Regions from separate parts of the Vibrio sp. Isolate22 genome, predicted to be linked through region 2. Evidence: predicted binding sites of a transcription regulator. Region 2 holds the regulator's gene; each other region holds the start of a gene.

Region 1 (4,295 bases), on a different contig from region 2:
CTCCAAGTGGGCAACGGCTTGCTTCATTACACGGGCTGATTTAACAACTTGAGGAAGGAACATCTTACCTGCACCAAACAAGTCACCAACCACGTTCATACCGTCCATTAACGGACCTTCAATTACCTCAATTGGACGATCTGAATTGACACGTGCTTCTTCAGTATCTTCAACGATAAAGTCAGTAATACCTTTGACCAAAGAGTGCTCTAAACGCTTCTCTACAGGCCAAGTACGCCACTCAAGTGCTGATTTATCTTCAACTTTACCAACAGCTCGCTCTAGATACTCGGTTGCCATATCCAGCAAGCGTTCCGTAGAGTCTTCACGACGGTTTAGTACGACATCTTCAACAGCATCACGCAGATCTTCTGGTACATTATCGTAAATTTCCAACTGACCAGCGTTTACGATGCCCATATCCATACCATTTTTAAAACAGTGATATAGGAATACAGCGTGGATTGCCTCACGAACGTAGTTGTTACCTCGGAATGAGAATGACACGTTCGATACACCACCAGAGATCATCGCATGAGGCAGGTCGCGCTTGATATCGCCTACTGCATCGATGAAATCAACTGCATAGTTATTGTGCTCTTCAATACCCGTCGCAACCGCGAAGATGTTCGGGTCAAAAATAATGTCTTCTGGTGGGAAGCCAACCTCATCAACAAGAATGTTGTAAGCATTAGTACAGATTTCGACTTTACGTTCACGTGTATCAGCCTGACCGACTTCATCAAATGCCATCACGATGACAGCTGCACCATAGCGGCGAACCAACTTAGCTTGCTCGACGAACTTCTCTTTACCCTCTTTTAGAGAGATGGAGTTAACGATACCTTTACCCTGAATACATTTCAGGCCAGCTTCAATAACCTCCCACTTTGATGAATCGACCATCACTGGGACTTTTGAAATTTCTGGCTCAGAGGCACATAGATTAAGGAATTTGACCATGCACGCTTCAGCGTCTAGCATCCCTTCATCCATGTTGATATCGATGATCTGGGCGCCGTTTTCAACTTGCTCACGAGCAACACTCAATGCCTCATCGTAAAGCTCTTCTTTGATCAAGCGTTTGAAGCGTGCAGAACCGGTCACGTTCGTTCGCTCACCCACGTTTACAAACAGAGACTCTTTAGCAATGGTCAGAGGTTCTAAACCGGATAAACGACACGACACAGGTAAGTCCGGCAATTGGCGAGGAGTTACACCTTCAACCACTTCTGCCATTTGGCGAATATGTTCTGGCGTGGTACCACAACAGCCACCAATCAGGTTCAAGAAGCCACTTTCAGCCCACTCTTTAACATGTTCAGCCATGTCTTCAGGTGAAAGGTCATACTCGCCAAATGCGTTAGGTAAACCAGCGTTAGGGTGAGCAGAAACATAACTCTCTGAGATACGAGACATCTCGCCAACATACTCACGCAGCTCATCAGGGCCTAATGCACAGTTCAAACCAAACGAGATAGGTTTAACATGACGAAGGGCGTTATAGAAAGCTTCCGTCGTCTGCCCTGAAAGCGTACGACCTGATGCATCAGTAATGGTGCCGGAGATCATGACCGGTAAAGTGATGCCTACTTCTTCGAAAACAGATTCCACTGCAAAAGCACACGCTTTAGCATTGAGTGTATCGAAGATGGTTTCGATAAGAATAAGGTCTGAGCCACCTTTGATCAGCGCACGAGTCGATTCAGAGTAAGCCTCGACGAGTTCGTCAAAGCTCACATTACGATAGCCTGGATCATTAACATCTGGAGAGATTGAACAAGTTCGGTTGGTTGGACCTAATACGCCTGCAACAAAACGAGGCTTCTCAGGAGTCTTTGCAGTCCATTCGTCAGCGGCTTCACGTGCTAACTTGGCTGCTGCAAAGTTAATTTCTTCACTAAGGCTTTCCATGTCGTAGTCGGCCATAGCAATGGTTGTAGCGTTGAAAGTATTGGTTTCAAGGATATCAGCCCCAGCTTCCAAATATTGCGAATGAATATCTTTGATAAGCTTAGGTTGTGTAAGCACCAAAAGGTCATTGTTACCCTTTAAGTCACTATGCCAATCCGCAAAGCGTTCACCACGATAGTCTTGCTCTTCCAATTTATAATCCTGAATCATGGTACCCATACCACCATCAATCAGTAAAATTCGTTGCTTTAACAGAGCGTCAATCTTTTGCCTTACATTACTTCCCACGGTACAACCTCATTCCTTTAATTATGCTTCCATCCTATCACACATTAAAAAGGAGTCTAGACGTCTAAATGAGGAAATTGATTACCGAGTCCTGACAAAAAGTGTTTGCTATTTGAGCATGAGACAACGAAAATTCATATTCATACTTTGTTACATGTTGGTACCCCAATGTCGGTCTATTACACCTTATGCTTCTTGTCTGCTGCAGCCATGCTTATTGCTTTTGTTAATAGCAAAATTGGTAAAATGCAAACAACCATCGCCATCACAGCAGGCTCAATGATGCTGTCTCTTTTAATTATCATTGCGGGCCAAAACAACTGGTTTCAGTTGGCCGACATTGCTTCTGAAACGGTTGCCAGTATCAATTTTGAAGACTTCCTACTTAAAGGGATATTAGGCTTCTTACTATTCGCAGGCGGTTTAGGGATAAAGCTACCAAACCTAAAAGACCAAAAGTGGGAAATCACAGTACTTGCACTTGGTGCGACTCTATTCTCGACCTTCTTTATTGGTTTTGTTCTTTATGGTTTCTGTCAGTTCATCGGCATTCAATTCGATCTCATTTACTGCTTACTGTTCGGTTCTCTTATCTCTCCTACCGACCCAATCGCTGTTTTAGCCATTGTAAAGAAACTCGATGCACCGAAACGAATCTCAACTCAGATTGAAGGTGAATCGCTATTTAACGATGGTTTTGGCTTGGTAATCTTCGTAACTCTATTCACCATAGCTTTTGGTACAGAGGCACCAACAGTAGGCAGTGTGACCATGCTATTTGTCCAAGAGGCAATTGGCGGTATCGTTTATGGTTTTGCATTAGGTCTTATATTCCACTACCTAATCAGTAACACTGATGACCACTCAATGGAATTGCTACTAACTATTGGTGTCCCTACTGCGGGTTATGCTTTTGCTGAAGTTCTCCACGTATCAGGTCCATTGGCTATGGTGGTGTCAGGTATCATGATTGGTAACTGGACTCGCTTCATCGGCTTCTCAAAAGAGAGTGAAGACCACTTAGACCACTTCTGGGAACTGATAGATGAATTCTTAAATGGCGTATTGTTCTTATTGATTGGTATGTCGATGCTGCTGTTCAAGTTCCACCAAGAAGACTGGATCTTAATGGCATTCGCCGGTCCTCTCGTATTGAGTGCACGCTATCTAAGTGTTTTCTTGTCATACATTGGATTTAAGCGCTTTAGAACTTACAACCCATGGTCAATTAAGATTCTAACTTGGGGTGGCTTACGTGGCGGCTTAGCGCTAGCAATGGCTCTTTCAATCCCTTCAGGTATCTGGGTAATTGAAGATAAGGCGATAGATGTTAAAGAAATTATCCTTGTCATGACCTATGCCGTTGTAGTGTTCTCAATCCTGGTTCAAGGCTCAACGATTACTCCGATGATAGAGAAAGCCAAACAAGCTGAAAAGAGTTAGATTAACAATCATATGATAAACAGAGGCCGCTTGTATAAGCGGCCTTTTTTGTACCCGATCTCTGCCAACGTTCCTTCCTTAATTACCCTATCCCCCTAATACGTAACATTAGTGTGAGAGAGCCCAATACAACGGCTAAGCTCCCTAGATTATCTAATCGAACTGCATTTCAGGTACAAAAATTCAATATCGTATCTTTGCTAAAAGAGTTAGGTAAGGTACGGAAAATACCGAGACTATTAGTAGTAGCTTAAAAAGTAGTGGAGCCACTACCTAGAAAAGCCATGTACCCGAATGGTTTGAAGCAAACTAGAAGCATGTTATGACTCGAGGGGCCCCAGATCATGCTTAAAGACCTGACGATCCTATTTACAGAGCAGCTATAAGCAACTGAGCTAACATATTGATAAGTCGTTCTTCCAAAAAACTACAAGCTGCTAGCCTATTTAGATTCGACTCTAGAGCAACAGAGAGCTCATAACTATCTCAACACTTACTTTATTTATCGTTGAAGAAACCAACCAAATTAAAAGGCGAAACGCACCGGAACTTAAGCTAAAGCCATAAGGTTGTAGATTGGAGGGGGAGTTAACCTGACGTAGCCTCTGTTATCTAGGAATAACCTTGCGACAGAACGAGCATAAAGCCCC
Region 2 (4,295 bases):
CTTCGCTTAGAGGGGCTGTTAGCTCACCCAAAGCGGTAAATTCTTGTTGGATAGTCGCCGTAAGCTGCTCTGCAGGTTCACCTTCAAGCAGTGCTTCAATCAGTTCAAGCTGGAACTGACGAAGGGTTTGTAGGCACTCATGAGCAATACGCCCATCTTTATCAAGCGCTTCTACAAACTCAATCAAACGGTTAGTGGTTTTGCCTGCTGCCGACACAACCACTAAGTCGGTTGCTGATGAATACTCTCTAAGAATGTTTACCACACGTAGGTAACACTCAGGGTCAGCTAAACTGCTACCACCAAATTTATGTAGCTGGCGAAAGGTTGCCATTATTAACCCTCCCCTTCAGCGATAAAGCGTTGTGTCTTTTCAAACGCCTGCTTAAGGTCATCAATCAGGTCTTCTGCATCTTCAAGGCCAACAGAAAGACGCAGTAACTGTTGAGAAACGCCCGCCTCTGCTAGCGCTTCTTCACCCATTGCACGGTGAGTCATCGACGCTGGGTGACAAATCAGGCTCTCTACACCGCCAAGTGATTCCGCTAAAGAGAACAACTCTAACTCGCCAACAAAATATTTGAGCGCCTCGAATGAACCTGCAAACTCAAAACTCAGCATTGAGCCAAAGCCTGACTGTTGCTTCTTAGCGATCTCATGACCGGGATGTTCAGGAAGGCTTGGGTGATAAATCGCACCGACAAGATCTTGCTGTTGCAACGCAGTCAGAATTTCACGCGAACTCTCTTCGTGGACACGCATACGCGCACCTAGCGTACGGATACCACGCAGCGTCATGTAGCTATCAAATGGAGTACCGGTCGCACCAATACAGTTGCCCCACCATGCTAGCTCTTCAGCGTGCTCTTCTGTCTTAGTGATCACCACACCACCAATAACGTCCGAGTGGCCGTTGATGTATTTGGTCGTTGAGTGGATAACAAAGTCAGCACCCAACTCTAAAGGCTTTTGGAACACAGGAGTCAAAAACGTGTTGTCGACAGCAACCAGCGCACCAATCTCTTTCGCTTTACGGCAGGTTTCTGCAATATCAACTACGCGAACCAACGGGTTTGATGGTGTCTCTAATAAGATCAACTTTGGCTTAAGTGCGATCGCCGCGTCCAATGCCTCTTGATCCGATTGATCAACAAACAGAACTTTGAAGTCACCTTTAAGAGAGCGAGTGTTAAACAGACGGTAAGTACCACCGTAGCAGTCATGTGGTGCAACGATCAGATCATCGCCACCTAAGAAAGCCGAAACCCATAAGTTCAGTGCCGAAGTACCACAGTTAGTAACTACCGCGCCTTTGCCCGACTCAAGCTCAAACAGTGCTGTTTCTAATAAACCGCGGTTTGGGTTACCAGAACGGGTGTAATCATACTTTGGCACTTCACCAAAAGCGGGAAACCCATAGTTAGTCGAAAGATAAATTGGTGGGACAACGGCATGGTGTTGCGTGTCTGACTCGATACCAGTACGTACTGCGATTGTTGCTGGCTTCCGGCTGCTCATAGGTGCTTCCTTACAAGTTTGCGTCTGAGAGTCACAGCTGCTTGTCGGCATTTTGCGGCTGTGTTAGATATATGTTATTCACTTTACTTTCATAAACGTGAGACGTCAACACTTCTAGACGTCTATATGTCTTTGCTTATGGCGGTAAATCCCGCTAAAATCACCACTATTAATTTAATCTAACAACTAAAGTGATGAAGGTACGCAATGGCCGACTGGAATGGTGAATACATAAGCCCATATGCTGAGCATGGAAAGAAAAGCGAACAAGTAAAGAAGATTACAGTTTCTATCCCTTTAAAAGTGCTAAAGGTTCTTACTGACGAGCGTACTCGCCGCCAGATCAACAACCTTCGCCATGCAACAAACAGTGAGCTACTGTGCGAAGCCTTTCTACATGCGTACACAGGCCAACCACTGCCAACGGATGAAGACCTTCGTAAAGACCGCCCAGATGATATTCCTGCAGAAGTGAAAAAGCTGATGACAGAGATGGGTATCGAGTTCGAAGCGTTTGACGAAGAATAACAATAACTCAGTCACTGCCTTCAATATTGAGTCGCTTTAGCTGAATGTTCACATTACTGATTCGTATTTTCAGTGTTCTGTGAATAAGAGACATAAAAAAACCGACTCCAGATGAGTCGGTTTTTTATTATTTTGTTTAGCTTCTATGCCATGTAGTTAGCAGGCATCTCAATACGTGCAACGCCAGATTCAACCGCCGCTTCTGCTACTGCTTTCGCTACGCGAGGAAGTAGACGTGGGTCCATAGGCTTAGGAATGATGTAACCCTTACCGAACTCAAGTGACGTCTCACCCGCTGCTTTTAGTACTTCCGCTGGTACTTCTTCTTTCGCTAGGTCACGAATCGCTTTTACTGCCGCTAGCTTCATTTCGTCATTGATTTCGCTTGCACGTACATCAAGTGCACCACGGAAAATGAATGGGAAACAAAGTACGTTGTTTACTTGGTTAGGGTAATCACTGCGACCCGTCCCCATAATAAGGTCAGAACGAACTTCGTGAGCAAGCTCTGGCTTGATCTCTGGATCTGGGTTTGAACATGCAAACACAACTGGCTTATCAGCCATCAGCGTTAGTGCTTCTGCTGGAAGCAGGTTAGGACCTGATACGCCCAAGAATAGGTCAGCACCTTCGATAACATCTTCAAGCGTGCGCTTATCTGTGTTGTTTGCGAACAGCTCTTTGTATTCGTTCAGATCATCACGACGAGTGTGGATCACACCTTTACGGTCTAGCATGTAAATCTTCTCACGCTGAGCGCCACACTTAATCAGTAGCTCCATACAAGCAACCGCTGCTGCACCAGCACCTAGACAAACGATCTTACACTCTTCAAGCTTCTTACCTTGAAGTTCGATCGCGTTCAGCATACCTGCTGCTGTTACGATCGCAGTCCCGTGTTGGTCATCGTGGAATACTGGTACATCACAACGCTCAATCAGGCGACGTTCAATCTCAAAACAGTCTGGTGCTTTGATGTCTTCTAGGTTAATACCGCCGAATGTATCTGCGATATTCGCAACCGTATCGACAAACTCATCGATTGTGCGGTGTTTTACTTCAATATCGATAGAATCTAAACCAGCGAAACGCTTAAACAGTAGCGCTTTACCTTCCATTACTGGTTTAGAAGCAATTGGACCAAGGTTACCTAGGCCAAGAATCGCTGTACCGTTAGAGATAACTGCAACCATGTTGCCTTTACCTGTGTACTTGTAAACGTTATCTACGTTCTGTGCGATCTCACGAACTGGCTCAGCCACGCCTGGGCTGTAAGCAAGTGCTAGGTCTTCTGCAGAGTTTGCAGGCTTCGTCAGCTCAATGGCAATTTTGCCTGGAACTGGGAACTCATGATAATCAAGAGCTTGCTGACGGAATTGTTCTTGAGGTGATAATTCTTGAGAGGATTGGTCTTGGCGGCTGTCTTCAGACATAGGTGTAGGTTCCTAGGATATTATTATTAGGGGGATCTTGTTCATGTTAATGGATGTACTTCAAAGTTCCTAGGTGGTAAAGGCCTCTGTCTCATTAAAAAACGAGATTTCACTACTAATAAGACCAGTGAGCAGTTGAAATTACTATCGCTTGTTGAACTTTCGAGCGGATTTGCAGTGATGAGTCATAAGCGAAGAATTACCCTTCAATATTGAGGTAAGCCGCTTAGTGCAGGAGAGAATAAAAGCTTGAGGTGAAAGTTGATGTTTTCTCGAATTTCAGGCAACAAAAAAGGACACCGAAGTGTCCTTTTTATGTCTAAATAGCGAGAATTACTTCTTGCTAGAAAGAGCACCGAAACGCTTGTTGAAGCGATCAACACGGCCGCCTGTATCTACGATACGTTGCTTACCAGTGTAGAACGGGTGACATTTGTCACATACGTCTAGGTGGATTGATTCTTTTGCTAGCGTTGAGTTGAACTCAAAAGTGTTGCCGCAAGAACAAGTAGCAGTAACTGCTTTGTATTCTGGGTGGATTCCAGCTTTCATGGGATAACCTCAAGTAGGCCGTGTCGCTATACGATTCTAAGCCGCACACCACACGTAGTTTAAAAAAGAAATAAAGACACCGCTCATCACTAAAGCGCGACGAAGCCATACCTTTAAGGCGCAGTATAGTAATGAATCTGTGAAGTAGGATCAACTGATTTGATACATTTTTCGCCAATATCGGCGTTATTTCCTTTGCTGGCTGTGATTCTTGGCTTGGCCCCAACCTCACCCGCTTCTCTGCCACATCACATTCAAACTGCT
Region 3 (4,295 bases), on a different contig from region 2:
AATGATTAAGCAAGAAGCTCTTTTGCTGTGTTTACTACGTTTTCAGTAGTGAAACCGAACATCTTGAATAGCTCACCAGCAGGTGCAGATTCGCCGAATGTTGTCATACCGATGATCTTGCCACCGAAGCCAACGTACTTGTACCAGAAGTCAGCGATGCCAGCTTCTACAGCGATACGAGCTGTTACGTCAGATGGAAGTACAGATTCACGGTACTCAGCATCTTGCTTATCGAATGCGTCAGTTGCAGGCATAGATACTACACGTACTTTCTTGCCTTCAGCTGTCAGTTCAGCCGCAGCGTTAACCGCTAGCTCAACTTCAGAACCTGTAGCGATAAGGATTAGCTCTGGCTTGCCTTCACAATCTTTTAGGATGTAACCACCCTTCGCGATGTTCGCTACTTGCTCTTCGCTACGCTCTTGCTGTGCAAGGTTTTGACGAGAGAAGATTAGAGACGTTGGACCGTCTTTACGTTCGATAGCCAGTTTCCAAGCTACTGCAGACTCAACTTGGTCACATGGACGCCATGTGCTCATGTTTGGAGTTAGACGTAGAGAAGCCATTTGCTCAACTGGTTGGTGAGTTGGGCCATCTTCGCCAAGACCGATAGAGTCGTGCGTGTAAACTTGAATGTTCTGAACTTTCATCAGAGCAGCCATACGCATTGCATTACGAGCGTATTCCATAAACATTAGGAAAGTAGCGCCGTATGGCACGAAACCACCGTGCAGAGCGATACCGTTCATGATAGCCGTCATACCGAATTCACGTACACCGTAGTGGATGTAGTTACCAGAGAAGTCATTTGCTTCTAGAGACTTAGAACCAGACCACATTGTTAGGTTAGAAGGTGCTAGGTCAGCAGAGCCGCCCATGAATTCTGGAAGCATTTGACCGAACGCCTCTAGAGCATTTTGAGATGCTTTACGTGAAGCGATGTTTGCAGGGTTAGCTTGAAGGTCAGCAATGATTGCGTTTGCTTTCTCTTCCCACTGTGCTGGAAGCTCACCGTTAGTACGACGTTTGAATTCTGCTGCTAGCTCAGGGTAAGCCGCTGCGTATGCGTCAAACTTCGCGTTCCATGCCGCTTCTTTTGCTGCGCCCGCTTCTTTCGCATTCCACTCAGCAGCGATATCTGCAGGGATCTCGAAAGGACCGTGTTCCCAACCAAGCGCCGCTTTAGTTGCTGTAATTTCATCAGCGCCTAATGGAGCACCGTGGCAGTCGTGTGTACCCGCTTTGTTTGGAGAACCAAAACCGATGATAGTTTTAGTACAGATAAGTGACGGACGAGGGTCAGCTTTAGCCGCTTCGATAGCTGCGTTGATTGCTTCAGGATCGTGACCGTCTACTGCTGGAATTACGTGCCAGCCGTATGCTTCAAAACGCTTAGGTGTATCGTCAGAGAACCAACCTTCCACTTCGCCATCGATAGAGATACCGTTGTCATCCCAGAAAGCAACCAGCTTACCAAGACCTAGCGTACCAGCTAGTGAACATGCTTCGTGAGAGATACCTTCCATCAGACAGCCATCACCCATGAATGCATAAGTGTAGTGGTCTACGATGTCGTGGCCTTCTTTGTTGAACTGTGCAGCCAGTGCTTTCTCTGCCATTGCCATACCAACAGCGTTAGTGATGCCTTGACCTAGAGGACCCGTCGTTGTCTCGATACCAGGAGCGTAACCGTACTCTGGGTGACCAGGAGTCTTAGAGTGCAGTTGACGGAAGTTTTTCAGATCTTCAATTGAAAGCTCGTAGCCTGCAAGGTGAAGCAGAGAGTAAATCAACATTGAACCATGGCCGTTAGACAGGATAAAACGGTCGCGGTCAGCCCACTCTGGGTTTGCTGGGTTGTGGTTCAAGTGGCCACGCCAAAGAACTTCAGCGATGTCAGCCATACCCATAGGTGCGCCTGGGTGGCCTGAATTTGCTTGTTGAACACCGTCCATGCTAAGTGCGCGGATTGCATTGGCTAGATCTTTACGAGAAGGCATGTCTGCTCCTGGATACATAAGCGATTTAAAAAAGAGATAGTGCTAATGTTTTCATTTTAATTAGCGCGGGTATTCTCTCAAACGAATATTGCGACTGCAAACGTTTTACTGGCATTTTAACGGTCATTTTTCGCAATTTTCGAACATTTACATCACTTGTCAGCCGCTTATCTCAACCAACACGCAAACGTTTAGTTATGGCATATCATAAAAAAGAGCTTGTAATTCGACCGCTGGAATTTAGAATAGACGTCTAGATGTAGAAACACCTACAAAATATACTGTATTTAATGGCGGCGCTTCCTAGCTTGCGACGCCATGAACTATTTACACCAAAAACTAAAAGTGGAGCTCTCATGGCTAAGCACCTATTCACTTCTGAATCTGTTTCAGAAGGTCATCCAGATAAAATTGCAGACCAAATCTCTGATGCTGTTCTTGATGCCATCTTAGAACAAGATCCAAAAGCACGTGTTGCTTGTGAGACTTACGTAAAAACCGGCATGGTTATGGTTGGCGGTGAAGTAACAACTTCTGCATGGGTTGATATCGAAGAGATCACTCGTGAAACCGTTCGTGAAATTGGTTACGTTCACTCTGATATGGGCTTTGACGCTGACTCTTGTGCCGTTCTAAACACAATTGGTAAGCAGTCTCCAGACATCAACCAAGGTGTTGATAAAGCAGACCCGAAAGAGCAAGGCGCAGGCGACCAAGGCATCATGTTTGGTTACGCGACTAACGAAACTGAAATCCTAATGCCAGCTCCAATCACTTACTCTCACCTTCTTGTTAAAAAGCAAGCTGAAGTACGTAAGAGCGGCAAGCTAGACTTCCTTCGTCCAGATGCGAAATCTCAGGTTACTTTCCAGTACGACCAAGGTAAGATCGTTGGTATCGATGCTGTTGTTCTTTCTACTCAACACTGTGATTCAGTAACAACACCTGACCTACGTGAAGCGGTAATGGAAGAGATCATCAAGCCAGTACTTCCTTCAGAGTGGATCAACAAAGACACTAACTTCTTCATCAACCCAACAGGCCGTTTCGTAATCGGTGGCCCAATGGGTGACTGTGGTCTAACTGGTCGTAAGATCATCGTTGATACCTACGGCGGCGCAGCTCGTCACGGTGGCGGTGCATTCTCTGGTAAAGATCCATCAAAGGTTGACCGTTCTGCAGCTTACGCAGCACGCTACGTTGCGAAAAACATCGTTGCCGCTGGTATGGCTGACCGTTGTGAGATTCAACTGTCTTACGCTATCGGTGTTGCTGATCCAACATCAATCATGGTTGAAACGTTCGGTACTGAGAAAGTAGCGCACGAAATCATCATTGAAGCAGTTCGTCAAAACTTCGACCTACGTCCATACGGTCTTCAAGAGATGCTGAACCTTCTTCAGCCTATCTACAAGCAGACTGCAGCATACGGTCACTTCGGTCGTGAAGAGTTCCCTTGGGAAGCGACTGACAAAGCAGCAATCCTTGCTGACTTCGCTGGCCTAAAATAATTTAGCCACTGCGATTTGTTTCTTTAAAGCCCTTACTGCTTAGTAAGGGCTTTATTTTTATGTACTTACCGAACCTTCACTAGCTACTTCTTTCTCTAACGCCCTTCTTTACCGTTAACCACTAAGTATAAAAAGCCGCTGATAATTTGTGTTTTCTAACACTACTGACAATAGTTAAGGTAACTCCTAAGCGATCAAGCTCACATTTAACTTAAATTAATTCAGTCTGATAACGCTCGTTAAATGCACGCTAGAACAAAAACTGGGATGACAATGAGCAATTTAGCTCAACACCATAACTCTCACACAAGCCACACCGATGAGCCTTATGGAATTATAACTAGGACGTTATTTAACTAGGGGGATCTATGCCTCGTACCGCGCACCCATCCGAACTGAACGATAAAAAACACAAGGTCAGCGATAAGGATTACGCTCGCACCATTCCTTGCAACCAAATCAGTATTTCCGCACCCTTTCATTGGTTGTCGCTTGCTCTGCATGACTTAGTAAGAATGCCATTAATCAGCGCATTTTACGGTTTGTGCTTTATGGGAGCGGCAATCGCCATTGTTCAACTTGTCCAATGGCAAGGAACACACTTGGTGGTGATGCCAAGCTTAATTGTGTACATGCTGATAGGACCTTTTCTTGCTCTGGGCTTGTATGACGCAGCCTGGGAAAGAGAAAAAGGGCACAACGCCAGCCTATTCCATTCAATGAAAGCCATTACTCGCAACTCGACTCACCAGTGGGCCTTTGCGATTGTATTAATGGTCGCGAT

Evidence for each region. The regulator MetJ, encoded in region 2, represses methionine synthesis genes. The targets are predictions, from matches to a motif close to TTAGACNTNTANANGTCTAA.
Region 1: metH (methionine synthase) is a predicted target of MetJ. The motif match lies at 2,251-2,270, and genes of this name have one in related genera.
Region 3: metK (methionine adenosyltransferase) is a predicted target of MetJ. The motif match lies at 2,246-2,265, and genes of this name have one in related genera.

Annotation. Positions count from the first base shown of each region.
Region 1 covers NZ_JAKEUW010000014.1:722-5,016, reverse strand. Annotated here, with positions in the region: gene metH (methionine synthase) at 1-2,202, opposite strand, end outside; gene L1D55_RS10090 (sodium:proton antiporter) at 2,371-3,645, shown strand.
Region 2 covers NZ_JAKEUW010000009.1:55,546-59,840, forward strand. Annotated here, with positions in the region: gene L1D55_RS07680 (bifunctional aspartate kinase/homoserine dehydrogenase II) at 1-334, opposite strand, end outside; gene L1D55_RS07685 (O-succinylhomoserine (thiol)-lyase) at 337-1,518, opposite strand; gene metJ (met regulon transcriptional regulator MetJ) at 1,726-2,046, shown strand; gene L1D55_RS07695 (malic enzyme-like NAD(P)-binding protein) at 2,190-3,479, opposite strand; gene rpmE (50S ribosomal protein L31) at 3,813-4,031, opposite strand.
Region 3 covers NZ_JAKEUW010000002.1:249,720-254,014, forward strand. Annotated here, with positions in the region: gene tkt (transketolase) at 6-2,000, opposite strand; gene metK (methionine adenosyltransferase) at 2,357-3,511, shown strand; gene L1D55_RS02635 (DUF2189 domain-containing protein) at 3,880-4,295, shown strand, end outside.